Regions from separate parts of the Brenneria roseae subsp. americana genome, predicted to be linked through region 3. Evidence: predicted binding sites of a transcription regulator. Region 3 holds the regulator's gene; each other region holds the start of a gene.

Region 1 (8,073 bases), on a different contig from region 3:
TGATGGTCCGGTGACCTTCTGGTTACAGGTATGACGTATTTTTTAATGAGATGTGGTTTTCATTAAGCATGGTTTTAAAGGGGAATGGTTATGTACCACCTGAGAGTACCTGAAAGCGCCGAAGAACTTGATGCGTACTATCAGTTCCGCTGGGAGATGCTGCGTAAACCTCTGCATCAGCCTCTTGGCTCTGAGCGTGACGCCTATGACGCGCTGGCGCACCATCAGACCGTGGTTGACGAACAAGGGCGGCTGGTGGCGATTGGACGCCTTTCCATCAATGCCGATAATGAAGCGGCAATCCGGTTTTTAGCGGTACATCCGCAGGTTAGGGGGAAAGGGTTAGGGACATTGCTGGCCATGACTCTGGAGTCGGTGGCGCGTCAGGAAGGAGTAAAGCGCGTAGTATGCAGCGCGCGTGAAGACGCCATCGATTTCTTCGCCAAGCTGGGGTTTGTCAATCAGGGCGAAATCACCGCGCCACAGACTACGCCGATACGACATTTTCTGATGATTAAACCGGTTGCGACGCTGGATGATATTTTACATCGTCCGGATTGGTGCGGTCAGTTACAGCAGGCCTGGTATGAGCATATTCCGCTGAGCGAAAAAATGGGCGTGCGCATCAGCCAATACACCGGGCAGAAATTTATTACTACAATGCCGGAAACAGGTAATCAGAATCCTCATCACACGCTGTTTGCCGGGAGTATGTTTTCGCTTGCTACGCTGACAGGCTGGGGATTGATCTGGCTGTTATTGCGTGAAAGGCATTTGGGCGGAACGATTATTCTGGCTGATGCGCATATTCGTTACAGCACACCCGTGATGGGCAGGCCAAGTGCGGTTGCCGATCTTGGCTCACTAAGCGGTGATTTGGATCGCCTTGCCCGTGGGCGCAAAGCCAGAGTCCAACTGAATGTGGAGCTGTTTGGCGATGATATAAAAGGCGCCTTGTTTGAAGGGATTTATATTGTTTTACCCGCGAAGCCGGAAGATCCTCTGGAACAAGGCGGGTCGGAAATACGGTGATGGCGTTATCGCCATCACCCGTGATGATGTTTACTGCTCGGTATGCGTCGTTAATGTTCCTTGATGCATTTGCTGATTGATAGGCTGCCCGTTACTGTCAACGCCTTGAAGTGAACCAGTTAACGTTGGTTTCAACGGCGTACTGGCGGCAAGCTGCCCATTAAGCTGCAATTGCAGATTCGAATTGCCTGCGGGGGCAGAGGGTGATGTCGGCCATCCCCAGCGCGTCAAGATATCCATCGGGACGGAACGTCCGCTCATCGTAAATGAAAACTCACGGGCAGGCTGTTGACTGATGGTGGCTTTAGCTTCCAGCAGGCCCGCCTGCGTAAATGTGCTGAGATCGGTGATGGAAATCTGACTGTCGGTGGCGGTCAAAGCCAATGACGGACGTCGGATATCCACCTTATTGAAGGTGGCATCGCTGGCATTCAGATTCAGGCTGCCAGCCCAAATGCCCCATTCATGATTACGCGCCAGCACCAGATCGCTGCCGTATCCATCCAGCGCGGTAAGCTGGAAGGGAAAATCCGGGTTGATATCGATCAGCAGATTGCGGTTCGCCGTGAATTTTCGGATAGTCACCTCTGTCAGCCAGTCAGGCAGCGACGTTTGCCAATGCTGACGCCAGTCGGCCGGCAGGGTGTATTCCATGCCCGCCACGACAAATTCATTCAACAGCAGACGGTGGTTACTACGTTGCCAGCTACCGTTGGTTCGCAGCAGGCCACCTTCCCAGCGTGTAGTAAACTGCTTGATATCCACGCCGTCCGGTGAGAGAGCCAGATTAACGATGGGGTCGATGAAGTGCATACTGCCGTTGACAATATCGGTGGCGTTGAAGGACAGTTCGCCGTCCTCGCTTTCCCAATCACCTTTTTTAAAGGTGACATCCTGCAACGTCACATCAAGATCGATAAACGCCCATCCCGGCCCTTCAATTCGGGCATCAATCAAATCGAAGCGATTGACCGCCACGGACGGAATTGCAGTGATCGGTTCCCAGAAATCCTGTATGGCCCGCGGTGTTTGGAGGCGAACGTTGCTCAGTCGCAGGTTACCAATTTGCCAACTGCCATCTTCCCCGCGGCTGGCGTTGCCTGTGAGCTGACCCTGCGCCACATCGGCACCGAAGTTACTCAAAATAAGCTGGTTCTGGTTGATTTCGCCTTGCATCAGAACCTGACTGGCAGGAATATCATTAAGCCGCAATGAACGGGCGCTGAGCTGAAAGCGGCCTTGCTTGCCCAGTAGATATCCCGCTTCTGGCTGCCAGGGGGTGATGCCACCGTTGATTACCTGACCATTCAAACGCCAGTCGCCATCCTGCGCCTGCAATGCCATCGACCGTAATTGTAAAATGTCTGCTTCGATAGGCAGCGTAACGGCCGTGGACGACAGATTCAGCGTACCGCCTTCCAGTTCCAGGCTGGAAAAGTGACGCGGATCGGTGATCTGACGCATACCAAGACCGACCGAGACGGTGGGGGCTGAGAGTGTCGGCGGCTGGTCCTTATGACCAAAGGTGACGTCTTTCAACTGAATATGGTTGAGTGAAGACCAGTCATGGCTAATTTTGCCTAATGAAAGCTGATAATTTGTATTTTGATTCACCCAATTGCTAACCCAGCCTGCCGCCCATGCCGTTTGCAGTAATACATATAAAATAACCAGCGCCAGTAATACCAGCAGGAGTAGCGTCAGCAATAATTTCCCGAGAAATTTCATCGTGTCTGTCCATGCCAATCGTCAGGGATACTGAGTTTATGCCGCAATTGCCCATAAGGCTCAATAGATAATGCAGTTACAGACAGTAAAAAGCGACCCGTGTTGCACCACGCGTCGCTTTTATTGGTGTATACCCGTCATACTTCAAGTTGCATGTGCGTTGGCTGCGCTCAGTCACCCGAATCACTTACCTGAGTAAGCTCATCGGGATTCCTTCCCTTGCCGCCTTCCCGCAACTCGAATTATTTAGGGTATATATCCCTGTAACGTAAAATATATCGGGTATAGCCAGCGTGATTGACGCTGGCGGGTATTATTTCTCTTCCTGGGGGAAAACCAGATTCAGTACGATTGCGGTGATACCACCCGCAGCAATACCGGAAGAAAGCAGCGTTTTCATCCACTCAGGCGCGAATTGCAGAATCAGCGGCTGCTGTGACACACCCAGACCTACGGCCAGAGAAAGCGCGATAATCATGATCGCGCGGCGATTCAACGGCTCGCGAGACACGATACGAACGCCGGATGCAGCGATAGTACCAAACATGACGATTGTCGCGCCGCCCAGTACCGGCTCAGGAATATGCTGTACAAAGCCGCTGACGGCCGGGAACAGTCCCAGAACGATCAGCATCAGTGCAACGACAAAACCGACATAGCGACTGGCAACGCCGGTGAGTTGAATGACGCCGTTGTTCTGACCAAAGCAGGAGTTCGGGAATGTATTGAAAACTGCTGACAGGCAGGAATTCAGGCCGTTTGCCAATACGCCGCCCTTTAAGCGTTTCATGTACAGCGGCCCGCTGACCGGTTGTTCTGATACGTCGGAGGTGGCGGTAATATCGCCAATGGTTTCCAGTGAGGTCACCATGAAGACCAGCATGAGCGGGATGAGCAAATTCCAGTCAAAGCCCAGACCGTAATACAACGGCGTTGGCACCATGATGAGTGAACTTTCCGCTGCCGGTGCGCTGCCCGGCAGCATATCCATGATCCACGCGCCCAGATAACCTACCGCCATGGCTATCACCAGCGATGCCACGCGCAGATAGGGGTTACGCTGGCGATTCAGTACAATAATCACGGCCAGAACGATACCTGCCAGCAACAGATTTTTCGGGGCGCCAAAGGTATTATCGTTCATCGCGGCATAGCCGCCGCCGATCGATGTCAGGCCAACCTGAATCAGCGACAGACCGATAATCATCACCACAATTCCTGATACCAGCGGGGTGATAATGCGGCGCGCAAGGTGCAAAAAGCGCGAAAGGACAATTTCTGTGCAGGAAGCGACCATCAGCGTACCGAACAAGGCCGCCATCATGGTGGGAACATCCGCCCCCCCGTTTTTCAGCGCCAGGCCGCCCATAATCAATGGGGTAACAAAATTAAAGCTGGTGCCCTGAATAGACAGCAGGCCTGAGCCTACGGGGCCCCAGGTTTTAATCTGCAAAATAGAAGCAAGGCCAGAGGCAAAAAGCGACATGCTGATGATGTGCTGTGTGTCCTGTGCCGGCAATCCCAATGCCTGACAAATCAGCATGGCTGGCGTGATCACCGCGACAAACATCGCCAGCAGATGCTGACAGGCTGCAAACAGGGTCTGCGGCAGAGGAGGTCTGTCCTCCAGACGGTAGATTAATTCGCTGCGTTTAGGGGCGGCGGCCATATCTGGCTGAGGGATATCCGTGGTGGTGATGGTCATAATAGTTGGCGTACCTGAAATGACAAAGAGGGCATTTTAATGATCTCTTTGGCAAAAGCAAACGTTTGCGAAACGCTGTTTCTGATATGAAATTCATCTGGTAGATAATGACTTGTTATTTGAAGGGTTATTGGATGAGGCGCAGTAACATGGCCTGATGTTCAGGCATTGGTATAGCGGGTTCGTTCCGGTAACCAACGTTCAATCAATGCCTTGGCATGTTCTGGGTAACGTTGATGAAGGTGGCGGGCGACACGCTGTATCTGCGGGATTAACGCCTGATCGCGTAGCAGGTCCGCCACTTTGAACTCGGCATTACCCGTCTGGCGGGTGCCCAATAACTCACCGGGGCCACGAATTTCCAAATCGCGTTGCGCAATGACAAATCCATCGTTGCTATCGCGCAATACCTGAAGACGTTTCTGCGCCGTTTTGCTAAGCGGGGTTTTATAAAGCAGTACGCAGTGTGAGGCAACCGCACCACGGCCAACCCGGCCACGTAACTGATGAAGCTGCGCCAGCCCCAGCCTCTCTGGGTTTTCGATAATCATCAGGCTGGCATTAGGAACGTCGACGCCAACTTCGATAACCGTCGTGGCAACTAACAATTGCAGTTCCCCCTGTTTGAAAGCTTGCATGACGGCCTGTTTTTCCTGCGCTTTCATCCGACCATGTACCAGCCCGACGGAAAGTCCGGGCAACGCCGCTTTCAGCTCCGCACAGGTTGCCTCGGCGGCCTGGGCTTCCAATAGCTCGGATTCTTCAATCAGCGTACAAACCCAATAGGCTTGCCGACCTTCCTGCTGACAGGCGCTGTTCACGCGCTGAATAATGTCACTACGGCGTGAATCAGGGATAGCGACAGTGGTAACGGGCGTTCTTCCCGGCGGCAGTTCGTCAATGACGGAGGTATCCAGATCGGCGTAAGCGGTCATCGCCAGCGTTCTGGGGATCGGTGTCGCCGTCATGATGAGCTGGTGAGGATGAAATCCCTGCTCTTCGCCTTTTTCCCACAGGGCCAGACGTTGATGTACACCGAAACGGTGTTGTTCATCAATAATCACCAGCGCCAGTCCATTAAATTTTACCTGCTGCTGGAAGATGGCATGCGTACCTACCACCATAGATACTTGACCGCTGGCAATGGCCTCTTGCTGTGCCTGACGGGCTTTCCCTTTTTGCTTTCCGGCCAGCCAGCCCACTTCAATCCCCAGTGGTTCAAACCACTGACGAAAATTATAGGCATGTTGCTCCGCCAGTAACTCGGTGGGAGCCATGAGCGCCACCTGTTTACCGTTCGCGATAGCGCGTAGTGCCGCTAGCGCAGCAACCAGCGTTTTGCCTGACCCTACATCCCCTTGAACCAGTCGCATCATGGGAAAATCGTTGACCATGTCAGCTTCAATTTCGCCGACGACCCGATCCTGCGCCTGTGTGGGCGAGAAAGGCAGGTTGGCAAGCAGGCGCTGTTTAAGGCGATCATTGACCGGCAGTGATAATGCCCGATAACGCTGGGCACCGGCACGAACCGCCAGCATACTCAGATTATGTGCCAGCAACTCTTCCATGATAAGCCGCTGCTGCGCCGGGTGCTTACCCTGCTCAAGCTCGCTGAGTTGCATATCAGGCGGTGGACGATGCAGGATATGCAGGGCTTCCGGCAGACTGATAAGCGAGTGGCTCAGTTCTTCTGGCAACAGTTCATCGATGGGATTGGCATCCAGCAAAGCCAGCGCCTGATCGGTTAACTTACGCAACGTTGCCTGACGAACCCCTTCCGTCGTGGGGTAAACCGGCGTCAGGGATTCCTGTAATTCAACCTGAGAGTGATCCCCTTGCACCCGGTACTCCGGGTGGATAATTTCAGCGCCAATTTTACCACGCTTGATTTCACCATAGGCGGTGACTCGCTGACCGGGAGCCAGACTGTTTTTCATTGCGGCGTTGAAATTGAAAAAGCGCATGGTCAGCATACCGCTGCCATCACTGATTTGGCAGGTTAGCATACGGCGGCGGCCAAACGAGATGTCATGACGTAATACTTCGCCTTCCACGGTGGCATACATACCCGGAAGGAGATCGCCGATCGCATAAAGGTGGGTACGATCTTCATAGCGCAACGGCAGGTGAAGCAACAAATCCTGAACGGTTTCCAGTCCGATACGGGCGAGTTTTGCGGCCTGACTGGCACCCACGCCAGCAAGCGTGCTCAGCGGTTGGGTGTGCAGCAGGCGACCTTGCATCAGGACTCCGACGCTTGCATTGCCGCCCACCAGGGGGCATCGGCAACGATCTGGCCGCTATCATCGATATAAGGGCGGGGTAAACCTTTACGTTTGGCTACGCGTGCCAACACCGGATAACCCCCTTCAAACAGCAGACACTGCTGTTCTTCCTTTTCCAACGGGCTATCGTCGCGTTGATACATGCCTGCCATCTGACGCTGCCGCTGAGCCTCATACAAAATCAAGGCGGATGCGACGGAGACATTCAGCGACTGCACCATACCGGTCATTGGAATGATGATATCCCGATCCGCCAGCTTCAGCGCTTCCGCCGTAATACCGGTTTTTTCCTGCCCCAGCAGAATGCAGGTCGGACGTGTGTAATCAATGTCGCGAAAATCGACGGCTTGTTCAGACAAGTGGGTAGCCAGAACCTGCATACCCGTTGATTTTAGATAGCTGACGGCGTCATGAATGGTGCGGTGCGTTTTGACTTCGACCCAGCTGTTGCTGCCCGCAGCGGAAGAGACCAGCGTTTTCATGCGGCTGGTGGGCCAAACAGCATGAATTTGATGAACGCCAACCGCATCGGCGGTACGGATCACCGCGGAAATATTATGGGGTTTATGCACCTGCTCCATGCAAATCGTCAGATCGGGCTGACGACAGGTCAGCATCTCTCTTATGCGTGCATAACGTTGAGGGGTCATAACATTTAATTTCGGTTACGGTTAACTTTTATCACATCCGGCATCACGCGGATCTTACGCATAATGTTGGCCAGATGAACGCGGTCGAGCGTGGTAAGGCGGATAAACGCGCTGTATACGCGGCCGTCTCTTTCTTCCGTATTGATACTTTGAATATTGGAGTTCGCGGCATTAATCGCTGCCGTCAGATTGGCCAATGCGCCCTGATGGTTAAACATATCCACCTTAATTTCAGCAATAAACTCTTGCTCGGTCACTTTATCCCATTCAACCGCCATGAACTTCTCGGGTTCTTTCTGGTAGCCGCGGATATTACGACAGGATTCGTGGTGGATCACCAGCCCTTTTCCCGGACTGACGTGGGCAATAATGGGATCGCCCGGGATAGGTCGGCAGCATTTCGCGAAGGAAATCATAACGCCATCCGCGCCCTTAATTGGCAATTTGCGCAACCCGGTATTCCCCTGCTGGGATTGTTCGTTGAGCAGGTTTTTCGCCACCACCACGCTCATGGCATTACCCATACCGATTTCCGCCATCAGATCGTCCAGCGTCGCGAGCTTCATTCTCTCCAGCTCAAGCTGAATGTTCTTTTCCGGAATATCTGACAGTTTACGGCCGCTTCCCAGCGCGTGATTCAGCAAACGCCGCCCCAGGCTGACCGAATCATCAC
Region 2 (8,073 bases), on a different contig from region 3:
CGCAGGCGCTTAACCCGAAGGCTGGCTTTATGCCAGCCTTCGGGCTTTTTGCGTGACAGAAACTTCACGTACTTAATGCAGGACGGCAGGGCATCAGAAATCGACGCTGGCGCGCAGTACCACCTGACGCGGCTCGCCAACGGCGATGCGCAGGTTATTGCCGCTGGACGGATAATAGGTTTTATCAAACAGATTTTTCACGTTGATCTGCCATTTCACCTTATAGCCGTTAAGCGGCAGGCTATAGGCCACAAACGCATCGGCCACCGTGTAATCATCCAGATAGAAACTGTTTGCCGCATCACCTGCGCGGCGGCTTACATAACGCGCGCCCGCGCCGGCACGCAGGTCATCGCCGGCAGCCAGACCAATATTGCCGAAATCCTGGGTCAGGAATAAAGATGCCGTATGACGAGCCGCATTCGGCATTCTGTTGCCGTTATTGCCTGGATCGGCAGTCACGCGGGCATCGGTATAGGCATAGGAACCGATCAAGCTCAGCGAATCGGTCAGCTTCCCGGCCAGATCCAGTTCAACGCCCTGTGAACGGACTTTACCCGCGGTACGGGTAACCGTTTCTCCGTTGAGGGTTTCGTTGACCATCACATTGCGCTTTTCAATGTCAAATAAGGCCAGATTCCCCGTAATCCGGTTGGGCAGATCGAGCTTGGCGCCGATCTCGTAAGCTGTGCCGATTTCCGGCGGTAGCGCCCCAATTTGCGTCGCAATAGATGAGTTGGGCTTAAACGATTCGCTGTAGCTGGCATAGAGTGAAGAGTAGTCGGTCAGGCTGTAAATAATCCCGGCCCGCGGTACCAGACGATGGTATGAGCTGTCTGTCGCGGTAACAAATGGACGGCCTTTGCCTGCCATAACGTCAAAGCTGTCATAGCGTAAGCCGCCCAGCAACTGCCAGCGATCGTTCAGGCGGATCACGTCCTGCATAAAGAAGCCGGTGCTGTCGATATTTTCCCGCTGGTCGCTGTCGGCGGCGCTGACGCTGGTCGATGCGGGTTGTTGTCCATAGACCGGGTCATAGACGTTGAAGTTTGAGCTGGCGGTCCCGCGGATCATATCGCCACGGTAGGTTCGATCGGCTTCGTAATCAAACCCAAACAGCAACTGATGATTGATGCGACCCCAGTCAATGTCGCCATTTAACGTAAGCTGTACCACCTGCGTCTGGGCATGGGCATTGGCGGTTGCGTCTGGCTGACGCCTCAGTACGCCGGTATCGGGATTATACGCCGTTGCCCGCGCCTGATTGTCGCTGTACCGGTTGCGGTTATAAGAATAGATCAGGCTGCTTTTCCAACGATCGGTCAGATTGCGATCCACCTGCATGGTGATGCTGTCCTGATCGCCGCGGGTAGCGTTGTAGTGCTCGTCGAAGCGGCGTTTGCGCGGCGTATTTACCGGCTTACCGGTATTGGTGTCGAGAACGGTGCCGCGGTCAAACGGCGTCAGGTATTCCATATGTTCGTATGCCACCCGCACGGTAGTGTCTTCACCGTACCACATCAGCGACGGGGCGATGGTCGTCTGGCGGTTGCGGCCAAAATTGCGCCAATAGTCGGTTTCATCATGATCGACCACCATACGATAAGCCAGCCCGGAAGCCCCCAACGGCCCGGTGACATCCAACTGACCGCCGCCGCCGTTAAAGCTGCTGCCCCAGCCTTCAATATGGGTCTTCTGTTCCAGCTCCGGTTTTTTACTGACGATATTGATTACGCCACCGGGTTCACCCATGCCATACAGCATAGAGGCCGGGCCTTTCAGCACCTCCACACGATCGCTGGTGGGGGTGAAATTACGGGCCTGAATGGAGCGGACGCCGTCACGAAAGATGGAGCCGTCGCGGTTGTCGCCAAAGCCGCGTTTGATGAGCGCATCCTGCGTGCCGCCGAGCGTATTGGATTGGGTAATCCCGCTGACGTTATATAAGGCTTCATCAATGTTCCGTACCGCGCGATCCTCAATGACCTGAGCAGGGACGACGTTGACCGCCTGCGGCACATCCAGCAGCCGGCTTTCGGTACGGGTGCCGGTGGTGGTTTTATGCGGCTGATAGCCCGTTTCGGTTTCCGCCTGTTCCACCGTCGTTGCGGTGACCTCCAGCGTGTCGTTTTGGGCGTCGGCGGTGGCCGCCTGCGTTCCAAACGGCAAAAGTACCAGCAACGGCCAACCGTTACGCAATGTCTTGTTATTCATGCGAGATCTGACTCCAATAAGTCCCTGAAAAATCGATGGGTAAAAATTGCAGGTAAAGTTCTTGTAGGGTGAGTTGCGGATCGATGTCGGCAAACAGGTCGGGATACAGCGCTTTGGCGAACATCTCTACCATCACCACGTGATAAGGGCTGAGGTAAAAGTTGTGCCACATACTCCAGGCTCGGCCAGTCTGTACGGCCTGAAGGTGAGAAAGAATCGGTTCCTGACGAATCAGGTTGTTGAAGCTGGTCTGCGCCTGCGGTTTGGTCACCATCGGTCCCAGCATCAGGCTGGAGAAGCGTTTTCCTTCAGGACCGGCCATGCCGGTGGCGATGTAGACATCGGGCTTGGCTGCCAGTACGCGTTCCGGGCTGAGTTCGCCGTAGACGCTGTTAATGGCCCCGGCGGCGATGTTTTCACCACCGGCGAATGTCAGCAAATCGCCGAGATTGCCGCCTACGGCCGTTGTGCAACAGGTATCGCGGCGCCCAAGATGCAGGTGCAACATCACGGTGGTTTTTCTACCGTGGTATTGGGCAATCCGTTCCCTGACCGCCGCCATGTGTTTCTGATAGAAGGCGCTGAAGTCGGCCGCCTGCTGTGGTTGATTCAGGACTTCGCCCAGCAGGCGAATACTTGGCAGCGTGTTGTTAAGCAAATCCACGCGTAAATCGATATAAATCACCGGCACGCCTGCGCGCGCCAGTGTCTGTTCCAGCTGGTCTTCGTTTGCCGGGGTTTTTGCCAGTCGCGGTAAAATAACCAGATCGGGTTTCAACGGCAGCAGCATTTCTGCATTCATGGTCTGCAAACTGCCGTTGCCTAATTGCGGAATCTGGCCGATCGACGGAAATTTTTCCGTATAGCGTTGCCAGCTCTGCGCGTCGTAACGTGGCATATCTCCCGGCCAGCCCACCACCTTTTTTGCCGGATTACCCGATTCCAGCAGCGCCAGCGTGTAGAGCATGCGGCTTTCGCCGAGGATGATGCGTTGTGGATTGTCGGGGATCTCTACCTGCCGGCCGAGAATATCGGTAACGGTTTTTGCCGGCGATAGCGGGCTAAGGATCGATAGAAAAAAGAGTATGACGATGCGCATGATTAACTCTGCCAAAAACCGGGCTGCGAAGGATAATCATTGTTATTTCTGTTTTCAACGTACAGCGGGTAGGGTTAATGACTGCGGGGGACAGATATCGTTGCAGATCTGAAAGTTACTGTTCATTAAGTAAATAATTAAAGCGGCAGGCGGCAATAAAAAGCCGGAATCATCGTCATGTTACGGATTGCGCTAATATAGGAATATTCAATATTGGGTGAGGTAAAAACCTTAAGCGGGAGGCACATCCATATTATTGGTATGATGCGCCTCTGAGTCATTATTCCGCTGCATAACCCTGAGGGGGAATGCGGATGCCATCAAGCCATGCCTCGTTTTCACGCATGACCAGACGACCGTTCAGGAACCAATTCACGACCATGGGATAGATTGTGTGTTCCTGCGTTTTTACGCGAGCGGTCAACGTTTCTTCGCTATCGTCGCTAAAAACCGGTACTTTTGCCTGCAAAATCAGCGGTCCGCCATCCAGATCATCCGTTACGAAATGCACGGAGGTGCCATGTACGGCATCGCCATTTTCCAGCGCCTTGCGGTGCGTGTGCAGTCCGGGATATTTCGGCAACAGCGATGGATGGACGTTGAGTATTTTGCCTGCGAACTGCGCGACAAAATCGGGGCTCAGAATCCGCATATAACCCGCCAAAATAACCAGAGCGGGTTCATACTGTTCAATTTCCTGCGCCATGGCCGCATCATAGGCCGCACGATCGGGAAAGGTTTCCGGGCTAATGATATGCGTCGGGATGTCTGCATCCTGTGCAATCTGTAGCCCGTAGGCTTCGGGGTTATTGCTGAATACCGCAGCTATCTTTCCTTTCATGCGTCCGCGCTTGCCGGCGTCAATCAACGCCTGCAAGTTGCTTCCCTGACCTGATATCAAGACAACGATGTTTTTCATCAGTTAATGACCACTGAGTCTCCGGCATCGGTTTGAGTAATGACGCCGATTTTCCATGCGTTCTCGCCACTGCTGTTTAACAAAGCGATGGCCTCGTCTGCCTGTTCGGTTGGCAATACGATGATCATACCAACACCACAGTTAAAAGTACGATACATTTCGTGTCGGCTGACATTACCCGCCTGTTGCAGCCAGTTAAAGACCGCCGGCCATTTCCAACTGGATTCATCAATCGTTGCCTGCATACCTTCCGGCAGTACGCGTGGGATATTTTCCCAGAAGCCGCCGCCGGTCAGGTGGGAGATAGCGTGTACGTCGATTTTTTCAATCAGGGACAGGACGGATTTCACGTAAATCCTGGTCGGAGCCAGCAGATGGTCGGCCAGCGGTTTGCCTTCCAGCATAAACTGCTCTGGATTGGTCTGGCTGACTTCAAGAATTTTACGTACCAGCGAATAACCGTTCGAATGCGGCCCGCTGGATGCGAGAGCAATCAGCGTGTCGCCAGATTGTACTTTGCTGCCATCAATGATTTCGGATTTTTCAACGACGCCAACGCAGAAACCCGCCACGTCATAATCTTCACCGTGGTACATGCCCGGCATTTCGGCCGTTTCGCCGCCGACCAGCGCGCAGCCGGACTGTTTGCAGCCTTCAGCGATACCGGTAATGACGCTGCCAGCCGTATCCACATCCAGTTTGCCAGTGGCGTAGTAGTCGAGGAAAAAGAGCGGCTCGGCACCCTGTACGACCAAATCGTTAACACACATGGCAACCAAATCGATACCGATCGTATTGTGGCGCTTGAGATCCATTGCCAGACGCAGCTTGGTGCCGACTCCGTCAGTGCCGGAAACCAGAATGGGTTCACGGTATTTTTGCGGTAAGGCGCACAAGGCGCCGAAACCACCCAGACCACCCATGACTTCCGGGCGACGGGTCTGTTTCACTACACCTTTGATACGGTCTACCAATGCGTTGCCAGCATCAATATCCACACCTGCGTCTTTATAGCTGAGAGAGGTTTTGTCGGTCACTGCGGAGTCCCCACGGAGGTTACATTTTGTGGTTAAAAAATTGAGCGCGCTAATTCTAGCAGTGTGGGCAAACGTTTGCGAGTAATGTGTCATCGGCTGTCGGGTTTTTCCTTAATACTCTTCACGTTTTTTAAATGGCAGGGGAATGATTTTCCTTTTCTGTCTGCTTCAGACTGGCGTTGGCGCCTTTTCGCAATGTGCAGCCTGTCGGGTATCGGTGGTAATTTCCTTTATCGGTTGATCTGGATCAGGCTTAATCGTATAGCACTAAGTAAAAAAAGCGGTATAATCCCGCGATTTTTTTATGGCGGGCGTGCTGTCCGCCACCCTGCGGGCCGTCACCAGGTGACGTTAAAAAACGCGCCCGGCGTTTAAAAGCGTCTCAGGCGTTTTTTGTCCGTCCACTGTCTAGGGGAGAATAATGATGAAGATCGTCGAGGTGAAACATCCACTCGTCAAACATAAACTTGGTCTGATGCGTGAAACTGATATCAGCACCAAACGTTTTCGTGAGTTGGCTTCGGAGGTCGGAAGTTTGTTGACCTATGAAGCAACGGCCGATTTAGCCACCGAGAAGGTGACCATTGAGGGTTGGTGTGGCCCGGTTGAAGTCGATCAAATCAAAGGCAAAAAAATTACCGTTGTGCCTATCCTGCGGGCCGGTTTGGGTATGATGGAAGGCGTGCTGGAAAATGTGCCCAGCGCACGTATCAGCGTTGTCGGTATTTACCGTAATGAAGAAACGCTGGAGCCAGTACCGTATTTTCAAAAGCTGGTTTCCAATATCGAAGAGCGTATGGCGCTGGTTGTTGACCCGATGTTGGCAACGGGCGGTTCAATGATTGCCACGATCGATCTGTTGAAGAAAGCGGGCTGTCAAAATATCAAAGTGCTGGTACTGGTTGCCGCCCCGGAAGGGATCGCCGCACTGGAGAAAGCCCACCCGGACGTTGAACTCTATACGGCGTCGATCGATAAGGGACTTAACGAGCATGGTTATATCATGCCGGGCCTGGGCGACGCGGGCGATAAAATATTTGGTACTAAATAGCAGGCAGGCCGACTGATTCAGTCGGTTTTTTTTTATGATGGGCAATCTCTGCCCATCACCCTTCGGGTCGTCGCAAGCGACCCTTTGGGGTGCAAAGCCGGCCTCAACCAACATAATCAGCCAGAATGGGTGGCTCCGCCGCGGCGGGGCGGATGAAGTCTGGCTGTAATAACAGGTGCGGGCACTGCCCGCCTACAATAAATAGCAACGTTACAGAGGATATAAAGATGACTCGTCGCGCCATCGGGGTAAGTGAACGACCGCCCTTGTTACAAACCATCCCGCTGAGCTTCCAACATCTGTTCGCGATGTTTGGTGCCACCGTTTTGGTACCGATCCTGTTCAAGATCAATCCGGCGACGGTACTGTTATTCAACGGTATTGGCACGTTGCTTTATTTGTTTATCTGTAAAGGCAAAATTCCTGCCTATCTGGGCTCCAGTTTTGCATTTATTTCACCGGTGCTGCTGCTGTTGCCGTTGGGCTATGAGGTCGCATTGGGTGGATTTATCATGTGCGGCGTGCTGTTTTGTCTGGTGGCGCTGATTGTCAAAAAAGCCGGGACAGGCTGGCTGGACGTCTTGTTCCCGCCTGCGGCCATGGGAGCGATTGTTGCGGTAATCGGTCTTGAACTGGCGGGCGTCGCTGCCGGTATGGCCGGATTATTGCCTGCCGACGGTACGGCAATGGATACCACGGCGGTGACGATTTCGCTGTCCACGCTGGCGGTGACGATCCTGGGATCGGTGCTGTTCCGTGGTTTTCTGGCGATTATCCCGATTTTGATCGGGGTGTTGGCTGGATATGCCTTGTCGTTTGCCATGGGCGTGGTGGATTTCGCCCCTGTCAGCGAGGCGCACTGGTTTGCTCTGCCGACTTTTTACACGCCGCGTTTTGAATGGTTCGCCATTCTGACTATTCTGCCAGCCGCACTGGTCGTCATCGCTGAACATGTCGGCCATCTGGTTGTGACGGCGAATATCGTCAAGAAAGATCTTATGCGTGATCCGGGGCTGCACCGCTCCATGTTCGCCAACGGTATTTCTACCGTTTTGTCCGGATTCTTTGGTTCCACGCCCAATACCACCTACGGCGAAAACATCGGCGTACTGGCCATCACCAAGGTATACAGTACCTGGGTAATCGGCGGCGCGGCGATCATCGCCATCCTGCTTTCCTGTGTCGGTAAGCTGGCGGCGGCGATCCAGGCGGTACCGGTGCCGGTAATGGGGGGCGTCTCGTTATTGCTGTACGGGGTAATCGGCGCATCGGGTATTCGTGTGCTGATTGAATCCAAAGTGGATTACAACAAAGCGCAGAACCTGATTCTGACCTCCGTGATCCTGATTATCGGTGTCAGCGGCGCTAAAGTTCATCTGGGGGCGACCGAGCTGAAAGGTATGGCGCTGGCTACGGTCGTGGGCATCGGTATGAGTCTGTTATTCAAAGTGATTAGCCTGTTCCGCAAAGAGGAAGTGATTCTGGACGCGCCTGATGCAGAAGACACTATGCATCGTTAAGGCGATGTTTACGGATTGCCGTCTGCTTTGTCTCACTCTGTTGCGGGGCTGGTTCGCGACGCCCTCAACAGGGATGAGTTTCTGTGATAGACTCGAACGGTTTTCCTGCCTGTCTTGCTTGAGGTGATTCTGAACACGCCGGCACAGCTTTCATTGCCACTTTATTTACCGGATAACGAAACGTTCGCCAGTTTCTATCCGGGAGAGAACGCGTCTCTTCTTGCCGCGATTAC
Region 3 (8,073 bases):
AGGCAAAACGTTCGCCACAAGCTGACAACGCCTGTACTGCCTGAGCGGAGAAGCCGCAGCTCGGCAACTTAGGTGAACCTTTCATATACAGTAGAATCGGGTTTTCAGCGATCTGACGCTGAATTTTTTCAATTGTTGTCGTCGTCATTCTCTTGCTTCCTTAAACCTTATAGGATGGCTAACATCATATGCATTAACCACGAGCTTCTGTCAGATGTGCCATTACAGCGCTATCTACTCAATTATATTGTACCGAGGGCCATAGCCACAAAAAAACGCCATTTTTTGTAGGGTTTTATTTTCGCCGCACGACTCAGCAGATTTCAGGCTTCAGTCTGAATCGCCAAATACCAGATCCGCCCTGGTCAGAATTGAGGCAACCGACACGGCTGTCATTGATTGCGAGGCTCGCAGAGATACATCGCGCTGATGAAATCTGAAGCAGAAAACGATGATAAATCCACCGAAAAAACAATTGTTAACGTTTTTTCACTATTCTGTATGAATAAAGCAGTCATTCCCACTTTTTTATCCTGCCGTTTTCGGGAATACTGTGCGGGTTGATTGAGCGATTTAAGGATTATATTCGGTCATTTTTATCATGCGCTTATTTATTACGCTTTTTATATTGTTCTTCAGTAATCTATTCCTGAACCTGGCTCAGGCTACTCCCAATGCCCCCGATTCAGCGCCGCGTAAAACCAGCATGACGCGTGTCATTGAAGGCGACCACAAGAAAAGCAAGCCGACGAAAAGCGACAAAAAAGCACCAACGCCAATAAAAAGCAAAAAGCCGGATGCCGCCAATACCGGAAACGCTACCCCCCAGACAACAACGAGCACGGCAAAGCATTTATCGGAAAAATCCTCGTCAAAAACCCAAAATGCCACGCCGGCGCCGGTCAAAAAAGAGCGCAAAAAGTCAAACACCGACAGTAAGGTGAAACTGGCTTCCACCCATTCCAAACGTAAATCAGGTCTGAAAGACAAAGCGGAAACGGGTAAAAAAGAGAAGCTGGATAAAGGACTGGCCTTGAGCGCCACCCATAAAAAACGTTACCAGCATGCCAAATTAACCGCGATGAATAAGTTGATGAGTCAGGTAGGAAAACCGTATCACTGGGGAGGCACCTCTCCTTTTACCGGTTTTGACTGTAGTGGACTGGTCTATTACGCCTATAAAGACGTAGTTAAAATTCAGATTCCCCGCACCGCTAACGAAATGTACCACTTGCGGGATGCCGCCCCTATCAAGAAAAACGAACTGGAAAGCGGCGATTTGGTTTTCTTCCGTATCAATAATCGCGGTGCTGCGGATCACGTTGGAGTTTATCTGGGGAATGGCAAATTCATTCAGTCGCCACGTACAGGATCGGATATACGCATCAGTAAGCTAAGTGAAGATTATTGGCAGGATCACTACGTCGGCGCGCGCAGAGTTGTTACGCCACAAACGATTCGCTAGTTTTACGCCTTTTTAACTCGCCCCCGGAGCAAATACCGTACCCCGGACTGTCACCCGTTCAGACACGGTTTAAGTGCAATAACCGGTCTGAACGGATGGATTGACTAAACAAACGGGAGGCCGGGCGCCAATCAGTTCAGTACCGCGACAAAACTGAATACGATAATCATCGCCAGCGCGCCAGCCGTTGTCAGTAATGACATCTTCAGGTCTGTATCCATAAGTCTCTCCTTTTGTATGGCACCAAATTATGAGAATAAATGCGCGACCATCATTTGGGATTCAAAACCGGACGGTGGTTTAAAACTACAAATTATATGGTTGTTTTGATTCTTCCATAATTTAAATGAAAAATCTCGTACCAATGCCGCACTAATAGTATAAATTACCGCTTCCACTTTCGTGGCAAATCGGACAAAATCCGCTGTTTATGATAGCGCTGCGTCCTGGTCGAAAAACGTCAACCTTGTCCCCTCAGGTATAACATTCGGCATTCTCCTTCTGACATCCTGTTTTTTCGCCAGGGAGAAGAACTTTACGCGCAGGCAAACGATTAACAATATACTTACGACTGTAACAGGTAAGTCCAGGAGTCATTTTTAGATGGCAACGATCAAAGATGTGGCAAAACGTGCTGGCGTTTCGACCACAACCGTATCGCACGTGATTAATAAAACACGTTTCGTCGCCGAAGAGACCAAAGCTGCCGTGAGGGCGGCGATTAAAGAGTTACATTATTCACCCAGCGCCGTCGCCCGCAGTCTAAAAGTCAACCACACCAAATCCATCGGGCTGTTGGCAACATCAAGTGAAGCACCCTACTTTGCCGAGATTATCGAAGCCGTTGAAAACAGCTGCTACGCGAAAGGCTACACGCTGATCTTATGTAACTCGCACAACAACATCGACAAACAGCGAGCCTACCTTTCCATGCTGGCTCAAAAACGCGTGGACGGCTTACTGGTCATGTGTGCGGAGTATCCGCCAGACTTACTCGCCATGTTGAAAGACTACCGCAGCATTCCGATGGTGGTCATGGACTGGGGACAGGCGCACAGCGATTTTACCGATACCATTATCGATAACGCCTTTGAAGGCGGCTATATGGCAGGCCGGTATCTGATCGAACGCGGTCACCGGGATATTGGTGCGATTCCCGGCATTCAGGAACGTAACACCGGGAGCGGCCGCTACCTGGGCTTTTTGAAAGCCTTGAACGAAGCGGACATCAAAGTACGCGATGAGTGGATCGTACAAGGCGATTTCGAGCCGGAATCCGGCTATAAGGCCATGCACCAGATTCTGTCACAGAAACACCGACCAACCGCCGTTTTCTGCGGCGGCGATATCATGGCGATGGGCGCGATTTGTGCGGCCGATGAGTTGGGACTGCGTGTTCCACAGGATATTTCAGTCATTGGCTACGATAACGTCCGCCATGCCCGCTTTTTCACTCCGGCGCTCACCACCATTCATCAGCCCAAAGAACGTCTGGGACAATCCGCGTTCGCTATGTTGCTGGACCGTATCACCAGCAAACGCGAAGATGCGCAGGTTATCGAAGTCTACCCGACGCTGATTGAACGCCGTTCCGTGGCGGATGGTCCTTTCCGCGATTATCGCCGCTATTCCTGATAACAGACGACTTTCTTATGCCACGCGGCTATCGCGTGCTCTCTGATACTGCTTCAGCCAATTTATACTTGTCCCCCGGCTGAAGCAGTCATAAACTAAATGCGGTTATTACATAAACTGAATTTTTTGTTTTTCTTCACTATCCTTAAATTTTGCGTACCAGCGGACGGCACGGATTGACCTTAAGGATGAGTGCCCCTACGTATTTTTTGCGTACCGGCTTTTGCTTTTCTTCTGCATTTTCCTCTGACCATTCAGAGACTAGACGATGGGAAAATTCCACCGATATCGACTACGGGTAAAAATTGTCTATGTTTTCCTTGCTGCGCATGATTAACAGCAAGGTAGGGAGAAGTTATGAGTTCATCGTATATAGAGGAACTGGATAGCCATAACCTGTCCTGGTTCCATATTGTGCATGAAATGCTGAGTATGGCCGATATCAAAATTAATGGTTCCCGTCCGTTTGATATCGCCGTGAAAAACCCGGATTTCTTTAAACGCGTATTGCGTGAAGGCTCATTAGGACTGGGTGAAAGTTATATGGATGGCTGGTGGGAGTGTGAACGGCTGGATATGTTTTTCCACCGCGTTTTGCACGCCAGACTGGATGAGAAGCTGCCGCGCCATCTGAAAGATATCCTGCGCATTGCCGTATCCCGCCTGATGAACCTGCAATCGAAAAGGCGGGCGTGGATTGTCGGCAAAGAACATTATGATTTGGGAAACGACCTGTTTTCACTGATGCTCGATCCCTACATGCAGTATTCCTGCGCTTACTGGAAAAAAGCCGAAACGCTGGAGCAGGCGCAGGAAGACAAACTGGAGATGATCTGTGAGAAGCTACAGCTCAGACCGGGAATGACACTGCTGGATATCGGCTGCGGCTGGGGCGGGTTAGCGGAGTTTGCCGCACGCCGTTATGGCGTATCCGTATGCGGCGTGACGATTTCTCGCGAACAGCAGAAACTGGCGCAGCAGCGCTGCCAGGATCTGGACGTCACCATTCTGTTGCAGGATTATCGCGACCTTGCCGGTGAGTTCGATCGGGTAGTTTCCGTCGGTATGTTTGAGCATGTCGGTCCGCGTAACTACGACGCCTATTTCCGCGTCATCAGCCAGAATCTTAAACCTGACGGTCTGTTTCTGTTACACACTATCGGCGCGAATCAAACCGACTCACAGCTCGATCCCTGGACGGATAAATATATTTTCCCCAATGGCTGTCTGCCTTCTGTGCGTCATATTGCCCAGGCCAGCGAACCTTACATGGTGATGGAAGACTGGCACAACTTCGGCGCGGATTATGACCGTACATTAATGGCCTGGCATGAGCGTTTTCAGCAAAGCTGGCCTCAGCTTTCCGAACGCTATTCCGCCCGCTTCCGTCGTATGTTCGGTTACTATCTGAATGCCTGCGCCGGCGCCTTCCGTGCGCGGAATATCCAACTCTGGCAGGTGCTTTTCAGTCCGAGCGGCATTGAAGGCGGGTTACGCGTTCCGCGCTAGTCAAAATCTGCTGAAAGCAAGCCGCCGGGAAACGATTCCCGAACGGCTTGCTCCGCGAAGCGACTTGTTATTCTTCACTAACGGGTTCGTTCTTCTGCTGGCTGGCTAATACGCGTTCTACGGTATCCACCACAGCCTGAGTTTGCGGATCAATTTCAATGTTCACGCGATGTCCCAGACGCTTCTGCCCCAGCGTGGTACGGTTGAGCGTTTCCGGAATCAAATGCACGCAGAAACGGCTGCGGGTGACTTCACCAATCGTCAGGCTGATTCCATCGATACCGATAAAACCTTTGTGCAGCACATATTTCATCAACGCTTCGTCGGCCAGGCGGAACCAAATCTGGTGGTTATTTTCCGATACCAGAATTTTCACCACTTCCGCTGTGCAGATAATATGGCCAGACATGACATGACCGCCGATTTCATCTCCCACTTTGGCTGCCCGTTCAACGTTGACGCGGTCACCTTCCTTCACTTCGCCGAGGTTGGTCAATCGCAATGTTTCTTTCATTAAATCGAAACTGGCGCAATCCCCCTTTACCGCTGTCACCGTCAGGCAGCAACCGTTGTGCGCCACGGAGGCTCCCGGCACCAGCCCCGGCAGCAGTTCAGGAGGGAGTTTGATCACGTGCGTACGAAAATTTGATTTTTCATCAATGGACACCACCGGCGCGGTGCCTTGAACAATACCGGTAAACATACGGCTTGCCTCTTAAAAAATGATGTAAATAAAATACCGAACAGTAGCGGGAAAGAAACACCAGCACACCTGTAGTTTAAAATATGGAACGTATCAATGCCTGTCGAGCAGTGTGCATGATATTCAGATGAAAACCAAACCTCATCCCCAATAATTAGTGGACATATTGAGGATCATTATGCATTTGTGAATTTACCTCTTTCCACTCTGGTTTACTTTTGACAAGTCGTTACAATAACGCCCTTGTCCTGTCAGCGACATGATTATGTTCATCCACGTTTAATTATCCCGCTATCTGTTAGTCGATTCGAGGAAGGTGTCCGTGCAGAAGTATCTGTCAGAGGCGCGCAATTTATTGGCGCTCGCGATTCCTGTCATTATTGCGCAAGTGTCTCAGACATCCATGGGTGTGGTTGATACCATTATGGCGGGTTCCTACAGCGCTACGGATATGGCTGCCGTTGCCGTCGGTACTTCCATCTGGCTGCCCGCCATTCTTTTCGGTCATGGATTATTACTGGCCCTGACGCCGGTTGTTGCGCAGTTGAATGGGTCTGGCCGCAGGGAGCGCATTGCGCATCAGGTTCAACAGTCTTTCTTTCTGGCGCTGCTCATTTCATTGCTTATCATGGTGGTGCTGTATCAAGGCGAATATGCCATTAACCTGATGAATGACGGATCGCCGGAACTGGCGGAAAAAGCGATCGGTTACCTGCACGCGCTGTTGTGGGGAGTGCCGGGCTACCTGTTCTATCAGGTTCTACGCAGCCAGTGCGAAGGATTATCAAAAACCAAACCGGGTATGGTCATTGGTTTTATCGGACTTTTAATCAACATTCCCATCAACTACATTTTTATCCACGGTAAATTCGGCATGCCTGAATTGGGTGGCGTTGGCTGCGGGGTGGCCACGGCGTCAGTCTATTGGATCATGATGCTGTTGATGATGGCTTATACCCGGCAAGCTGCCTGGTTACGCGATATTAAGCTGCAACAATCGCGATTCAGACCAGACTGGCGGGCGCTGCAACGGCTGTTCTCCCTCGGTTTGCCCATTGCGCTGGCGATGCTCTTTGAAGTCACGCTCTTTGCCGTGGTTGCACTGCTGGTGCTTCCGCTAGGGGTCGTGGATGTCGCCGGCCACCAGATCGCGCTGAACTTCAGCTCATTGATGTTCGTTCTTCCTTTATCTATTGGCGTCGCCACAACAATTCGCGTCGGCCATAGACTAGGAGAAGGTTCCACCGAACTCGCCCGTATCGCAGCACATACCGGGCTCATGACAGGCGTGGTCATGGCTTCCTGCACGGCAATATTCACCACGCTGCTACGTGAACCTATCGCCCTGCTCTACAATCAGGACCCCGACGTCGTCGCCATGGCGTCATACCTGATGTTGCTGGCGGCAATCTATCAAATCTCTGACGCCATACAGGTTATCGGCAGCGGCGTGTTACGCGGATATAAAGATACCCGGTCAATCTTTTATATTACCTTTACCGCCTATTGGGTGCTGGGGTTGCCGAGCGGCTATCTGCTGGCGTTAACTGACCATGTGGTTCCCCGTATGGGGCCCGCTGGTTTCTGGTGTGGATTTATTATTGGATTAACCGCCGCCGCGATCATGATGGTGATACGCATTCGTTGGCTTCAGCGCCAGCCGGCCGTGCAGATTCTGACGCGGGCGGCTCGTTAGTGATTTCCCGCGGCCTTACACCGCGCCAGAGGCGGGCTGGCGCTTCAGCAAACGTCCCTGACGTCCTGGCACGCGCCCGTCTTCGTAACTCACCACGCCGTTGACCACCACCAGATCAATGCCCGGCGCTTGCCGGCAGGGATCGCTGTAGGTGGCAACGTCCTGAATCTTCGTCATGTCGATCAGATTCACATCGGCGAACGCCCCTTCGCGCACCACGCCCCGATCCTGCAAACGAAAACGTGCGGCCGACAGCCCCGTCATCTTGCGCACCGCCTCGGCCAGATCGAACAGTTGCAAATCGCGGCAGTAGTGAGCCAGCACGCGCGGGAAAGTGCCCCAGAGCCGCGGGTGAGGATTGGGATCGTTGGGTAAACCGTCGGAACCCACCATCGAGAGCGGATGCGCCAAAATCTTGCGCACATCGTCTTCGCTCATCATGTGGTAGATCGCCCCGGCCGGACGCAGGCGCTCGGTGGCCTGCCATTGATCGACGCCCCACTGTTCGGCAATTTCTTTCAATGTCTGTCTGGCCATTTCCGGATGCGGATCGGACCAGGTAATAAAGATTTCCATCTTGCCATCGACGCGCCAGGCGTCCAGCGTCGTCGAACTGGCCGCATAGGGATAGCAATCGCAGTTGCACGGCTGCTCGCGGGCGGCTTTTTCCAGCGCGGCCAGCGCCAGCGGCGCACGTCCCCAGTTGCCCGCGCCAGCGCACTTGAGATGAGAGATCACCAGGTCCGCGCCGGCGCGACGAGCCGTACTGAACGACTCTTGCAGCGAATCCAGCAGGCCGTCATGTTCGTTGCGCATGTGCGTGGTATACAGCGCGCCATGAGCGCCGACGATGTCCACCAGACGCTGCATTTCCTCCGCCGGGGCCTGTTTGGCGTTGGTGTAGGCCAGCCCGGAGCTAAGGCCGATAGCGCCGGCGTTAAGTGCGCCTTCCAGCGTTTCGCACATCTGTTCCAGCTCCTGCGCCGTCGCCGGACGATCGAATTGCGTCATCACGTTGGCCCGCAGCGCCGTGTGGCCGATCAGCGCCGCGACGTTGACGCTCGG
Region 4 (8,073 bases), on a different contig from region 3:
GTTATTTTGGCATCGTCAGACTGTGGGTTGAATTTTTCAGCGCGTAATCAGTTTGTGGGTACGGTGAAAAAAGTCGTCAAAGGCGCGGTAAATTCTACCGTACATATTGAGACCCGCAGCGGGTTATCACTAACCTCTAGCGTGACTAATGAAAGTATTGATGAAATGGCGATTGTTGATGGGCGAGAAGTGATTGCGTTGATTAAAGCATCCAGCGTGATTCTGGCGACCCAAAAATAACCTTGACGGGTATTTTTTATCACGATGGTGAATTCTGTTGTTCCCTGATCGTATTATCGGGGAACTTATTTAATCAATATATCTGGTAATTTTATTTGCCGGGATATTGGCATCATTTCGTTATTCTTTAGCATAGGTATCCTGATTTTTTTCAAGAATGGAAATGGCCGTCATCATTCCTTCTCTGTCATCGCTTTTTTTCATTTCACCTAATTGCACATACATGAAATCAAGTAACGTTCGGGTATTTATCGGTCGGCCCTGTTCGCAAACCTGCACGACAGCGAGGCCGATAATGGACTCGACACGCGATCGTTGTGCCGGGTACCAGGTTAAATTATGGATATTCATTGATTTTCTCCGGCATTGTTTGGTGAAACATTATAACATCTTTTAGGCATAATAATGGAAAATGATGCCGGTGATTGACGAGGATGAAAATGTTACAAGAAAAAATAAAATGATAGTTATCATCATAATGAGAGTGGAAATTTTCTTTTTCATGTCGATAACATGGAGGGAATCTTCAGGAGGTTTTGTCTGTTTTATACGGTCGCCAGAATTTCTTTGAAAGAAAGGCTTGCTATAAAAAACCATTCATGCGTTAATAACGTCATCGGCCTGTAATACAGACCTATTTATGAAAGACATTGTAATTAAGCGGTTCCTAGTTCAAGCGATGCACCCAATCTCTTATCCGACGAATTTCCTTCTTATAAGTGCCCATAAGTAATCACTGTAACAGTCCCCGTTCCGCCCTATAGTGGCTATCTAAATATATAAAGGAAATTCTCTATGTCTAATAAAATGACTGGATTGGTAAAATGGTTTGACGCTGGTAAAGGGTTTGGTTTCATCACCCCGACTGACGGCAGCAAAGATGTATTCGTTCACTTCTCTGCCATTCAAGGCCAGGGTAACGATTACAAAAGTCTGGACGAAGGCCAGAAGGTAGAATTCAGTGTTGAAAGCGGCCAGAAAGGCCCATCAGCGGTGAATGTTTCCGTAATCTAATGGTCTTTTGCTGATGACCGTTGAACCGGCATCTTGCCTTTGCCAATGATCATCACGAAAAACAACTGATTATGTATTAAGCCCTTCAGAGATTCTGAGGGGCTTAATTATTTGCATTTTTATCACTCCCTTCCTCCATGAATTCGAGTATGATGTAAGCCATCTTAGGCCTCCAGGCAGGTTGGTTCGAGTACTTCCCATGTTCCCTTCATAAAAAATATTAGCGTTTTCACCCTGGTGTTAACCCCATGATTGTGGCGGTTAGAGTAAATTTCATACACCGCAGAAACTATAACGATTAGAAAGTGTCACAGTATAAATGTAGCGCGGCGAGAGCGATTCTTTATGCGGTACCTACGTTGACTACTTAAAAATGAGTCTCATGAAGATTAAACAACGATTTGCCAGGTCATTACTTCATCCTCGCTATTGGCTTACCTGGTTTGGCCTTGGCGTCCTGTTCCTGCTGGTACAGCTTCCTTATCCGCTGCTGATGAGAATTGGCAGAAATGCGGGGCGTTTATCGCGTCTTGTTCTCAAACGCCGTGTCTCTATCGCCAGACGTAATCTTGAACTGTGTTTTCCCACCATTTCCGTTGAAGAACGCGAAGCGATGATCGTCAACAATTTCGCCTCTCTGGGAATGGCGTTGGTTGAAACCGGTATGGCCTGGTTCTGGTCGGATCGCCGCGTACGTCATTGGTTTGATGTGTCGGGGCTGGAACACTTGCAGCAAGCCTGTGCTAAAGAGCGTGGCGTCATGGTCATTGGCATTCACTTTATGTCGCTCGAATTGGGCGGCAGGGCGATGGGGCTGTGCCAGCCGATGATGGCGATGTATCGTCCGCACAACAATAAAGTGATGGAGATGGTGCAGACCTGGGGACGTTCCCGATCTAATAAGGCTATGATTGATCGCAAGGATCTGCGCGGCATGGTGCATGCGTTGCGGCGCGGTGAAGCGGTATGGTTTGCTCCCGATCAGGATTACGGCCCCAGAGGTAGCGTGTTCGCTCCCTTTTTTGCCGTCAAGAAAGCCGCGACAACCAGCGGTACGTATACGATAGCTCGTTTGGCTAAGCCCGCGATGATCACCACGGTATTGATTCGTAACCCGGATGCTTCCGGTTATCGGCTGGTCATTCAGCCTGAACTACAGAATTACCCTTATCACGATGAGCAGGAAGCCGCGTGTTATATCAATAAGGTCATCGAACGCGAAATTATGCGGGCGCCAGAGCAATATCTTTGGCTGCATCGCCGTTTCAAAACGCGTCCGACAGGGGAAGTTTCGCTCTACGCCTGAGAATGATTTCAGGCTGATCTGCACGTCTTATCCGCCTCCGCCTCCGTCTCAGATAAGTCGTGCAGAAGAGTAGGGAAGCGCTGCGGTTTTTCTACAAAATACTTTTTCTATAAAATACAAAGAAAAATGGCTGCCTGATGGCAGCCATTTAAATCGTCGTTATCGTACCAGGACGATTAACGGAAGATAGCGTGGGGGTTAACACCGCGATAGGTTTTGCCCAACGCTTTTAGTATTTGATTGATTTTACGGACAACACTCATCTTTTTATCCCCACCTCTTCTTTTCGAGAATTAGTTGTTGAAAGTACCAAAGTTGACGTTGATGTTTTCAAACATAGCGATGATTTTGTTCAGCAGTTTCATTTTGATATCCTCGTGAGTTGATGTTTTTCTGTGACGCTGTTCACGTTTTTAAGAATACTCGCGCTGATACATGAGGTCAACTTTTTTGTGAAGCTAATCACAAAAAAATGAACATTAAGTTTGTTAGAAATAAACCAGCGTTTTGATTGCTGCCTATTGTCCATTATCACTCTTTCTTCTACCTGGTCGTGTTTTCCTGTCATGGCCCGTTTGAGCTCCACAGCTGGGAAGGTTGGGCGGGGTGATAAAGCAACATCGGGAGACAAGACGACGGCAACCGGACGGCAACATGAAAGGTATAGGTAAATAGTCTCGATTAGCAGTTGAAATAAATATGGATGAAGCAGGATAATCGTTGGCTTCAGATAACCCGGCAAAATTCTGTGGTTTTGCATTCAGCGAAGTAATCGTTTGCGTGCATGTCCATAAGGTTCGTGGTGTGTCAGTTATCGCTGATGCACACCCGGTGCAAGGCTGGGTGAACCGCCTACGATTTACCATTAAATAATGACATTTCAGGGGATACCACCATGTCAAATACGACACGTCAGGCTAATAGTGCGGCCCGCCCGCATAATGCGCTTGATGCATTTTTTAAAATCACGCAGCGCGGAAGTAACGTGCGTCAGGAAGTGTTGGCTGGACTAACCACATTTCTGGCCATGGTTTACTCGGTTATCGTTGTTCCGGGTATGCTGAGTAAAGCGGGCTTTCCGCCGAGCGCGGTGTTTGTCGCCACCTGTCTGGTTGCCGGTCTGGGCTCGTTGCTGATGGGATTATGGGCCAATCTGCCAATGGCCATTGGTTGCGCTATTTCCCTGACGGCGTTTACTGCTTTCAGTCTGGTTCTGGGGCAGCAGATTAGCGTACCGGTTGCGCTGGGGGCGATTTTCCTGATGGGCGTGCTGTTCACCATCATCTCCGCCACCGGGATCCGTACCTGGATCCTGCGCAATCTTCCGCTTGGGGTCGCGCACGGCACGGGTATTGGTATCGGTCTGTTTCTGTTGATTATTGCCGCCAACGGAATTGGTCTGGTGATTAAGAACCCAATCGATGGCCTGCCTGTTGCGCTGGGGGATTTTACGTCGTTCCCTGTCATCATGGCGCTGCTGGGTCTGGCGGCGACTATCGGTCTGGAAAAACGTCATGTTCCCGGCGGGATCTTGCTGGTTATTATTGTCATTTCTGTTCTGGGGCTGATTTTCGATCCGAATGTGAAATATCAGGGCTTTTTTGCGCTGCCAAGCCTGACTGGCGCGGATGGTACTTCTCTGATCTTCAGCCTGGATATTATGGGGGCGTTGCAGCCGGTGGTATTGCCGAGCGTACTGGCATTGGTCATGACGGCCGTTTTTGATGCGACCGGTACGATCCGCGCGGTGGCGGGTCAGGCAAACCTGTTGGATAAAGACGGACAAATCATCAATGGCGGTAAAGCGTTGACGGCTGACTCCGTCAGCAGCATTTTCTCCAGTCTGGTGGGGACGTCGCCAGCGGCGGTTTACATTGAATCGGCTGCGGGTACGGCGGCTGGTGGTAAAACCGGGTTGACCGCCACCGTGGTCGGCGTGCTGTTCCTGCTGATCCTGTTCCTGTCTCCGCTGTCCTATCTGGTTCCGGGTTATGCGACGGCGCCTGCGCTGATGTATGTTGGTCTGCTGATGCTGGGCAACGTGTCCAAACTGAACTTTGATGATTTCGTTGATGCCATGTCCGGTCTGGTGTGTGCGGTGTTCATCGTACTGACCTGTAACATTGTGACCGGTATTATGCTGGGCTTCGGGTCGCTGGTGCTGGGGCGTATCTTCTCTGGTGAATGGCGCAAACTGAACATTGGTACGGTGCTTATTGCGATCGCACTGGTGATCTTCTATGCCGGTGGTTGGGCGCTGTAATCTGGCGGACCTTCGGGGCGCTGTCCCGAAGGTCTTTTTTTCTCTTCTATTTCCTTCATCTTTTCCTGTTAATTTAATGCGTCCGGGCGCTTGTCCGACGCCATGCTTTCCCTATATCTGCACGTCTTGTTTATGGCGGACAGGATAGCCCGATCGCCATCTTTCGAGGCGTCACTTCATTTGAATCTGGTTGATGTTGAGCATGCGATAATCAGGGAAAACCATTACCTTGCTCCTCCACTAAGAAATTCATTTTCATGCCCTGATAAATGCGTTAAATATGGAAGAGTATTTCATGGTCTGACGGGTCGATAGCCAATTTTTCAATATGCAGGAGATGGTCTAAGGAAAGCATGGAAATCTTTTTTACTATTCTTATTTTAATCTTGGTGGTTTCATTATCAGGTGTGGTTACACGAATTTTACCTTTTCAAATACCTCTACCGCTCATGCAGATTGCCGTTGGCGCCATACTGGCCTGGCCCCAGTTCGGTTTGCATGTTGATTTCAATCCCGAATTGTTCATGGTGCTGTTTATTCCGCCGCTGTTGTTTGCCGATGGCTGGAAAACACCGACCCGCGAATTTCTGAAGCATGGCCGCGAAATTATTGGTCTGGCGCTGGTTCTGGTTCTGATTACCGTGGTGGGTATCGGCTATTTCATCTACTGGATGGTGCCGGGAATGCCGCTGATTGCCGCCTTTGCGTTGGCTGCCGTACTGTCGCCGACGGATGCGGTCGCACTTTCCGGCATTGTGGGTGAAGACCGTATTCCGAAGAAGTTGATGGGCATTCTTCAGGGCGAGGCGTTGATGAATGACGCGTCCGGTCTGGTATCGCTGAAGTTTGCGGTGGCGATTGCGATGGGGACGATGGTTTTCAGCGTGTCCGGCGCGACGCTGGCGTTCCTTCAGGTTGCGGTAGGCGGCCTGCTGGCGGGTGTCGCCGTTACCTGGCTATATAGTAAATCCCTGCGCATCATTAGCCGTTGGAGTGGCGATGATGCCGCGACGCAGATTGTGCTGCTGCTGCTGTTGCCGTTCGCTTCTTACCTGATTGCAGAACACATTGGCGTATCGGGTATTTTGGCTGCCGTCGCCTCCGGGATGACTATCGGTCAATCCGGCGTCATTCGTAATGCGCCGCTGAATATGCGATTACGTGCAAACGGTGTCTGGTCGATGCTGGAATTTGTGTTTAACGGCACGGTATTTATTATGCTGGGGCTACAGTTGCCCGGGATTCTGGAAACCTCGATAACGCAGGCGCAACTGGACCCAACGGTGGAAACCTGGATGTTGTTTACCGACATCGCAATCATTTATGCCGCGTTGCTGCTGTTGCGTTTCTGCTGGCTGTGGATGATGAAAAGATACAGCATGCATATCCAGAAAAAGCGTCCCATGGTGTTCGGGCAATTTACCACTCGTGAGCTATGGATTGTCTCGTTTGCGGGTGTCCGGGGCGCGATAACGCTGGCGGGCGTGCTCTCTATACCGTTGTTATTGACCGACGGCACCGCTTTCCCGTCACGTTATCAACTGGTATTTATTGCGACGGGCGTCATCCTGTTTTCTCTGTTATGCGGCGTACTGGCGCTACCCTTTTTGTTACGCGGCGTGGTGGTGGCCGATAAAGCCGCTTACGTCAAAGAGGAGCGCATGGCGCGTATTGCTGCGGCTGAAGTGGCTATCAAAAGCCTGTATAAAATGGAGGAGCGGCTGGCGGCGGACAGCGAGGAAAACATTGATGAGCAGGTGTTGAAAGAGGTCAGCGCGCGCGTCATCGGGAACCTGCGGCGGCGGATCGCGGATAAAGACAATCTGGAAAATAGCCTGCTGATTGAAAATCTTGAACGGCGTTTTCGTCTGACTGCGTTGAACTCCGAACGCGCGGAGCTATATCACCTGCGTGCAACCCAGCAAATCAGCAATGAAACATTGCAAAAAATGCTGCGCGATCTGGATCTGCTGGAAGCGGTACTGATCGAACACGAGTAAAACCGCGGTATCCTTACGCCAGCATTTCATTGATCTTTTTCTTTTCCTGTTACTCCCCATCGTTCAGGCGGTGGGGATCTTTTCTAAATCCTTACACGCAAAACCCCCTCTCCCGATTGTAAATAGCTTGTCACTAAATGATAATGATTGTTATTATCCATGCGAAAATCCTTAGATGACACTTTTCTTACTCTCATGTCGCGCCAGAGTCATGTCGCGATGGGAGCAGCCTGCTATGGCAGACTGAAAATAATAAATTGAGTCTTAACCATAAATTAAACATGTGAATATACCCGTCATATTTTAAGTTGCATGTGTGTTGGCTTTATTACCCGGCCCATCCATGAGCCTCGCTCCGGTGGGGCCGCTGCAAGCAGCGTTCAAATCTGCTCCCGGCAGATTTGTCAGTCGCCCGGATCACTTACGCTTGCCGCCTTCCTGCAACTCGAATTATTTAGGGTAGCCACGCTTGGTAGGGGAACGTTATGCGCGTACTGGTGGTTGATGATGATTCTGTACTGTGCCATTGGCTGGGCTCTAAATTACATTCGCACGGTCATTCATGCCGTATGGTTCATGACGGCGAACACGCATTAAAAGCAATAAAAGATGAAGTTTATGATGTGGTTCTGCTGGATAGAATGCTGCCGGTTATGGATGGGTTTACCGTATTGCGTGAATTACAGGGATCGCGCCATCCGCCAATTATGCTGCTTTCCGCATTAGACCGGGATGTCGATCGGGTGATGGGATTGGAGCTCGGTGCGGAAGACTATCTTGGCAAACCTTTTAATTTTAATGAACTCAGACTGCGTCTGGATATTATGGCGCGGCGTGGTAAACGCCATGTGGATAATTCCTCTCTCCTGACATTCGAGGACCTGCAGCTTGATCGTCTACAGCGCGTGGCCTGGCGCGGCGGTCAGCGTATCGACTTGACGGATAAGGAAATCAAGTTGCTGATTATTCTGATGGAAAACCCCGGTCAGGCGATAACCCGAACCATGCTGCTGGAGCGGGTATGGGGCTACAATTTCGATCCCCAGACCAATCTGATCGACGTACACATGTCGAAATTGCGCTCGAAAATTGACAAAGGATTCCCGCGGCCATTAATTAAAACGCTAAGGGCAATGGGCTATGCGCTAGGATCGGTCGACAAGGATAGAGCGAATGTTGGCAGCCACGCTGAATAAAATAAAAACAAAAAAGCTGAGCCGTCGCTGGCAGATGAAAATAAAGCACTGGCA

What was found. Region 3 encodes PurR, which represses purine synthesis genes. Its sites were predicted from a motif close to CANGCAAACGTTTGCNTG; they were not measured.
Region 1: the regulator PurR is predicted to act here: its motif matches at 4,520-4,537, upstream of B4923_RS15005 (nucleobase:cation symporter-2 family protein).
Region 2: the regulator PurR is predicted to act here: its motif matches at 5,334-5,351, upstream of purM (phosphoribosylformylglycinamidine cyclo-ligase).
Region 4: the regulator PurR is predicted to act here: its motif matches at 3,326-3,343, upstream of B4923_RS12005 (NCS2 family permease).

The regions. Positions count from the first base shown of each region.
Region 1 is NZ_QDKJ01000012.1:18,423-26,495, forward strand. Features, by position in the region: gene dtd (D-aminoacyl-tRNA deacylase) at 1-34, shown strand, start outside; gene fabY (fatty acid biosynthesis protein FabY) at 91-1,032, shown strand; gene B4923_RS14995 (AsmA family protein) at 1,063-2,760, opposite strand; gene B4923_RS15005 (nucleobase:cation symporter-2 family protein) at 3,074-4,465, opposite strand; gene recG (ATP-dependent DNA helicase RecG) at 4,627-6,708, opposite strand; gene trmH (tRNA (guanosine(18)-2'-O)-methyltransferase TrmH) at 6,708-7,400, opposite strand; gene spoT (bifunctional GTP diphosphokinase/guanosine-3',5'-bis pyrophosphate 3'-pyrophosphohydrolase) at 7,406-8,073, opposite strand, start outside.
Region 2 is NZ_QDKJ01000002.1:345,692-353,764, forward strand. Features, by position in the region: gene B4923_RS03500 (TonB-dependent siderophore receptor) at 94-2,214, opposite strand; gene B4923_RS03505 (ABC transporter substrate-binding protein) at 2,207-3,313, opposite strand; gene purN (phosphoribosylglycinamide formyltransferase) at 3,594-4,232, opposite strand; gene purM (phosphoribosylformylglycinamidine cyclo-ligase) at 4,232-5,269, opposite strand; gene upp (uracil phosphoribosyltransferase) at 5,694-6,320, shown strand; gene uraA (uracil permease) at 6,548-7,840, shown strand; gene hda (DnaA inactivator Hda) at 7,964-8,073, shown strand, end outside.
Region 3 is NZ_QDKJ01000003.1:20,171-28,243, forward strand. Features, by position in the region: gene B4923_RS04020 (Grx4 family monothiol glutaredoxin) at 1-148, opposite strand, end outside; gene B4923_RS04025 (C40 family peptidase) at 602-1,465, shown strand; gene cydH (cytochrome bd-I oxidase subunit CydH) at 1,597-1,686, opposite strand; gene purR (HTH-type transcriptional repressor PurR) at 2,069-3,100, shown strand; gene cfa (cyclopropane fatty acyl phospholipid synthase) at 3,458-4,609, shown strand; gene B4923_RS04045 (riboflavin synthase subunit alpha) at 4,677-5,312, opposite strand; gene B4923_RS04050 (MATE family efflux transporter) at 5,635-7,008, shown strand; gene B4923_RS04055 (N-acyl-D-amino-acid deacylase family protein) at 7,024-8,073, opposite strand, start outside.
Region 4 is NZ_QDKJ01000008.1:145,105-153,177, reverse strand. Features, by position in the region: gene B4923_RS12030 (TOBE domain-containing protein) at 1-240, shown strand, start outside; gene B4923_RS12025 (hypothetical protein) at 361-591, opposite strand; gene cspA (RNA chaperone/antiterminator CspA) at 1,036-1,254, shown strand; gene lpxP (kdo(2)-lipid IV(A) palmitoleoyltransferase) at 1,637-2,560, shown strand; gene B4923_RS12005 (NCS2 family permease) at 3,456-4,823, shown strand; gene B4923_RS12000 (Na+/H+ antiporter) at 5,177-6,823, shown strand; gene B4923_RS11995 (response regulator transcription factor) at 7,309-8,019, shown strand; gene B4923_RS11990 (sensor histidine kinase) at 7,997-8,073, shown strand, end outside.